Chryseolinea soli: one gene and its partner. The protein of the gene in region 1 interacts with the protein of each later gene in a pairwise test. Links are inferred from orthologs where the notes say so. Each region holds a gene or a part of one and is shown on either strand. Other genes may lie near its edges.

Region 1 (3,172 bases):
AGGGCAGGATTTTTGCGCCATCCCTCGGGCGTGGCTACGTCCATCACATTGTGGCCTTCCCATAGGCCATCCGAATCGCGAAAGGTGGGTATGCCGCTCTCGGCGCTGATGCCAGCACCGCTAAGCACGACCAATTTCTTTTTCATAAATAAAAAAATGGATGAGGACGAAAATACGATTTTGTACGGTGGATCTGAACCGCGATTCACGTTTTTACGGAATCGGCAGCGGATGCAAAGTCAAGGCAAAGAAAGCGCTGGCTTTCTTTGCTTAACTTCGAATGGAAAGATTATTTCTTCTTTTTGGGAGCAGCTTTTTTGGTGGCTGTCTTTTTCGCGGCCGTTTTCTTGGCAGCGGTTTTCTTTGCGGCCACTTTCTTTGGCGCAGTTTTTTTAACGGCAGTTGCTTTTGTTGCCGTGGTTTTCTTGGCTACCTCGCCGGTTTTTGTTGCTGTCTTAGCAGCGGTTTTCGTCGCCGTCTCAGCGGGGGCCTTGCGGCCAAATCTCCCTCTGCGCTCGGGGGCAGCGGCAGCGAGGGTCACACACTCTTCATACGTGAGCGAAGCAGGCTCTCGGTCTTTCGGGATCTTCACATTTTTCTTACCGGCTTTGATATAAGGACCAAAGCGACCGTTGAGAATTTGAATCTCCGGATCTTCCGCAAAGAGTTTAATGGTCTTGTTGGCGTCGGCAATGCGCTTGGCTTCGATGAGCTCGACAGCTCTTTCGGGGGTGATCGTATACGGATCGATGTCTTTGGGAATGGACACGAATTTCTTGTCGTGCAACACATAAGGCCCAAACCGGCCGATGCTCACCACCACATTTTTTTCTTCGAACAAGCCCAGGTCGCGAGGCATTTTGAAAAGCTCCATCGCGTCTTCCATCGTGATGTTCTCGATGAATTGGCCGGGACGCAGACTGGCAAACTTCGGTTTCTCACCGCCATTGTCGTCGGGGTTCTCGCCGATCTGAACATAGGCACCGAATTTCCCCAGCTTTGCATACACATTCTTCCCGGTCTTGGGATCGACACCCAATTCTTTTGTTTTGCCGACCGACGATCGCTCCACTTTTTCCGTCAGCGCCACTTTCTTGTGAAAGGGCTGGTAGAAGTTGTCGATCATCTTTTTCCAGTTCAGCTTGCCATCGGCGATCTCATCGAACTCTTGTTCGATCTCCGAGGTGAATGAAAAATCGGTGATGTCGGGAAAGTGATCCACCAGGAAATCGTTCACCACCATGGCGGTGTTGGTAGGAAAAAGTTTATTCTTTTCTGCGCCGGTAATTTCCGTTTCGTCCACACGCGTGATGGCGTCCGACTTCAGGGAAAGCACCGTATATTTTCTCTCAACGCCTTCGCGGGCTTCTTTCACCACATACCCGCGCTTTTGCACGGTGGTGATGGTGGGCGCGTAGGTTGAAGGCCGGCCGATGCCCAGCTCTTCCAGTTTTTTCACCAGGCTCGCTTCCGTGTAACGCGGTGGGTGACGGCTAAACACTTGCTTGGCCACAAGCTCCTCCAGGGTCAACTGCTGGCCGATCGTGAGGGGCGGCAACACTTTGCTGTTCTCCTCCTCATCGTCATCGTCGCCCGACTCCATATATACTTTCAAAAATCCTTCAAACTTGATCACTTCTCCCGAGGCGATCAGGGTTCTTGGGTTGGTGGAAATGCTGATGGTCGCTGTCGTTTTCTCCAATTCCGCGTCGGCCATCTGCGAAGCGATGGCGCGTTTCCAGATGAGATCATACAAGCGAAGGGCATTGCGGTCCATGCCGGGATCGTTCACCGAAAAGTCCGTGGGCCGGATCGCTTCGTGGGCCTCTTGCGCCGACGACGACTTGGTTTTATAAACACGCGATTGAAAAAATTCTTTGCCAAACGCCGACGTGATCTGTCTCTGCGCACCACTGCGCGCTTCATCGGAAAGGTTCACAGAGTCGGTACGCATGTAGCTGATCTTACCGGCCTCGTATAACTTCTGCGCCACCATCATGGTCTGGATAACCGAGAAGCCCAACTTGCGGGCCGCTTCCTGTTGCAACGTGGAGGTGGTGAAGGGAGGTGCCGGTGAACGCTTGGAGGGTTTCGTTTGCAAATCGGCGATCGCGAATTTTGCACCTTTGCACGACTCCAGAAAGGCCATGGCCTCTTCTTCCGTATCGAAACGCTCCGAAAGCTCCGCCACAAGATTCTTTCCTTTGCCTAAGTCGAAAAGTGCATTCACTTTGAAGGATGACTTGGCTTTGAACTCCGTGATCTCGCGTTCGCGCTCCACCACCAGCCGCACCGCCACCGATTGCACGCGGCCGGCAGACAAACCGGTTTTGATCTTTTTCCAGAGAATGGGCGACAATTCATAGCCCACCAACCGGTCAAGTACACGACGGGCTTGTTGCGCGTTAACAAGGTCTATATCGATGCCACGAGGGCTTTCCAGCGAGTTGAGGATCGCTTTCTTGGTGATTTCGGTAAATACGATTCGCCGCGTTTTGGCATCGGTCAGATCCAGCACTTCTTTCAAGTGCCACGAAATGGCTTCTCCCTCGCGGTCCTCATCGCTTGCCAGGTAAACCATGTCGGCGTCGTCTGCAAGTTTTCTTAGTTTGGCGATGATATCCTTCTTCTCCGCGCTCACCTCATAGGTAGGCTCGAAGTTGTTTTCAATGTCGATGGCCCCACTTCCCTTCGGCAAATCGCGAATGTGCCCCATGCTCGAGGCGACCTTAAAATCCTTGCCCAGGTAGCCTTCAATGGTCTTTGCTTTCGCCGGAGATTCAACTATTACGAGATTTTTTGACATGCTGCTTAACTTTCAAGAGGTTCAAATATCAGTAAATTTTTAAAAAATCAAATTTGACCCCTCCATCCACGCCCTAAACGGGGATGAATGGGTGGTCTGCGCGCTATTATTTAGAGGCTGACCTTCACGCGATTAGCATATTTTCAACATTCTTTTTCAACTTTTTTAATTTAGGCTGCTTAATATTGAACCGATTAGCCCAACCATACTGCTATTCTGATCCCCGGTATGACACGACACCTCTATTTATTGCGCCATGCTGAAAGTGCCGAAAAACAGTCTGGCCAGTCCGACAAAGACCGCTCGCTGACACCCCGTGGCCTGCGCGAATGTGTTGTTGTCGGCACATACTTGTATCAGCAAAAC
Region 2 (2,921 bases), 4.1 Mb from region 1 along the record:
CCAGGAGGAGATCAGCCGGAAATACCACGAGTTGTTCCGCCAACTGACCAGCCTAAACCATCAATCCCGCTTCGACCAACTCAAGTCCATCACCTCCACCAAGAAGCGCAACGTAGAGTACTATTTCGACATCATCCGGAACCAGATCATCACCTTCTCGGAAAACAAGATGGTGATCGATGCCATGAAAAGCTTTGGCCATGCATTCGATGCGTTGCCGCCTGAAAATCCGGCGCAGATGAAGGACAGCGTGAGACAATACTACACGAGTGAATTTATGCCGCGCCTGCAGGATAATATTTCACATGTGGAAAAGGTGGAGAACTATTTGCCGCCGGCCGGCATTGCTACCGTGCTGCAATACGTCTTCATCTCAGCCAACCCGCACCCTACGGGCCAAAAATCGTTGATGATCACGTCGCGCGACAACAGCGACTACGGCCGGGTGCATGCCCTCTATCACCCCGTGATGCTCAGCTTCCTGGAGAAGTTTGGCTACTACGACATTTTTCTCGTCGATCCCATCACAGGCAACATTGTGTACAGCGTTTTTAAAGAGGTGGACTTTGGCACCAGCCTGCTCACCGGGCGATACCAGACCACAAACTTCGGACGCGTGGTGAAGGCGGCCATCGAAAGCACGGATAAAAATTTTGTGAAGCTGGTGGACTTCGAGCCTTATGCACCTTCTTACCATGCCCCGGCATCTTTCATTGCTTGTCCGATCTATGACAACGACAAAAAAATAGGCATCCTCGTTTTTCAAATGCCCATCAACAAGATCAATCAAATCTTGACAGGCGACAATCACTGGCGCGAAGACGGCCTCGGCGAAAGCGGCGAGACCTACATGGTGGGTCCCGACCACAAGCTCCGTTCCATTGCCCGCGACCTCATCGAAAACAAACGGCACTACCTGGCCACGCTCAAGGGAAACGGCTACGACGAGAAAGCCCTTCATCAAATCGACCGGATGAACACCAGCATTTTGGTTGAGCAGCTTGACATGGACTCCATTGATCTTGCCCTGAGTGGGCAGACGGGTACAAAAATTGAAAAAAATTCTTCTGGTGAAGAGCTACTCAACGCCTATGCGCCGTTGTCGATCCCGGACGTGCAGTGGGTCATTCTTTCGTCCATGAAAGAAACGGAAGCATCGCAGCGCATCAATGAGCTTCGAAAGCAGGGATAAACTTCAAACAGCGCTCACCGCTGTGCCCAAAGCCTGAAGCAGGGCCAGGGCTTCCTCGAATTTTTCTTTTTGTTTTAAGGGAAAGTGGATGGTCATCCGGCATCGGTCGGCAAATTCCTGTTCTCCCATTTGAACCGTGAGATCTTTTATCAGCCGCATCACTTCGGGAGTTGCTGAATAGTCATATTGTAGTATTACGGTTTCCATGACGTCTTTTTGAATGATCGTGCCGTGTTGTAGGGCATCGTCTGCCGCGGCTTTGTAGGCGGTGATCAATCCGCCCACGCCAAGCTTTATGCCACCAAAATAGCGCACCACCACGATGAGCACGTCAGTCAATCCTTTGGCGCGGATCTGTCCGAGAATGGGATCGCCGGCGGAGTGGTTGGGTTCGCCATCGTCGGCCGCGCGGAAATGTTTTTGGTCAGGGCCCAGCATCCAGGCGTAGCAGTGGTGGCGGGCGTCGAAATATTCTTTGCGCAGGGCTTCCAGTTTCTCCTTGATCTCGCCGGCGGACGTCACCGGGTAGGCGAAGGCCAGGAATTTGCTTCCTTTTTCCTTATAGCTCCCCTGCGCGGGGGTCTGGAGGGTGAGGTACGAATAGACGGGCATGTAACCGGGACGGAGATTTTGCGTCAAAGAAAGAGAATTAAAAATTCCAGGCCAACCCGTGCAACCTTGGTCTGGGAGGATCAGTCTATACGGGTAAGACATCAATATTCAAGAAATATGAAAAAACATGCATTCCTCTTCGCGCTTGCGCTCCTCGTGCTGGCCTCGTGGGCACAAGCCCAGACACGCGAAACCCGCAACGTGAGCACCTTCACCAAGATCGCTTTCCGCGTCCCGGGCAAGCTTTACCTGCGCCAGGGCAGTCCGCAAAAAGTAGAGATCGAAGGCAGGAAAGACGTGCTGGAAGAGATCGAAACCGAAGTGGACGGCAGCAAGCTCGTGATCGGCAAAGAAGGTGAATGGAAGTTTTGGCGCTGGAAGGAAGGCGACGAGGTGAATGTCTACATCACCGTAAAAGATATTGAAGGCATCAGCGTGGCCGGCTCCGGCGATGTGATCGCCGAAACCAAGATCATCGCAGGCGACCTCGACCTCAACGTGAGTGGCTCGGGCAACCTGAAACTGGAAGCCGAAGCCAGCGGCGATATTGAAAGCGACGTGAGCGGCAGCGGCGACATCAACCTGAAAGGCAAATGCCGGAGTTTCAACAGCGACGTGAGCGGCTCCGGAAAAGTGATCCTGGCCATCACGGTCAGCGGCACGGCCGACTTCGGTGTGACGGGCTCGGGCAAGATCGAAGCCACAGGCACCGCCGGCAATGTGAAAACAACGATCAGCGGCTCGGGAAAAGTGCTGGCCGCTAACCTGGAAACCAGCAAATGCGAAGTACGGATCTCCGGCTCGGGTGATGTAGAGATCAACGTGAAAGACGAATTGGACACCAGCATCTCCGGCAGCGGCAGTGTTGGTTACAAGGGAAATCCCAGTCGCGTGAACAGCCATTCCTCTGGCAGCGGACATGTACATAAACTGTGATCCATTCACAGACCACATAAACTAAGCGGGCCAACACCCGCTTTTTTTATGACCGTTTACGGGTATTGCAATCCCGAGGGCAGAATGTTATCTTCATTGACCCTAACCCTCTCTAACATTTATGGAAACCTCATTGCCGCTCCAGCAAAAGGAGCGCATCTTCATGATTGATGCCCTTCGT

What was found. Proteins that work in one complex are often made in the same cells at the same time.
Region 2: the proteins of topA (region 1) and D4L85_RS04420 interact in binary tests that used the Escherichia coli proteins (3 or more experiments, as listed by UniProt). The link is inferred for Chryseolinea soli from one-to-one orthologs.

Annotation. Positions count from the first base shown.
Region 1 is NZ_CP032382.1:5,164,426-5,167,597, reverse strand. What follows is about bases 49-3,146. They hold topA (type I DNA topoisomerase), read right to left. Parts: upstream 2,807-3,146; coding sequence 290-2,806; downstream 49-289. Other genes in these bases: sixA (phosphohistidine phosphatase SixA), read left to right, coding at 3,035-3,146; D4L85_RS21990 (SIR2 family NAD-dependent protein deacylase), read right to left, coding at 49-146. In the rest of the region: more of D4L85_RS21990, read right to left, coding at 1-48; more of sixA, read left to right, coding at 3,147-3,172. UniProt on the Escherichia coli protein: Releases the supercoiling and torsional tension of DNA, which is introduced during the DNA replication and transcription, by transiently cleaving and rejoining one strand of the DNA duplex.
Region 2 is NZ_CP032382.1:1,069,549-1,072,469, forward strand. Bases 1-2,847 are described here. They hold D4L85_RS04420 (IMPACT family protein), read right to left. Parts: upstream 1,805-2,847; coding sequence 1,196-1,804; downstream 1-1,195. Other genes in these bases: D4L85_RS04415 (GAF domain-containing protein), read left to right, coding at 1-1,192; D4L85_RS04425 (head GIN domain-containing protein), read left to right, coding at 1,922-2,740. In the rest of the region: D4L85_RS04430 (DUF418 domain-containing protein), read left to right, coding at 2,862-2,921.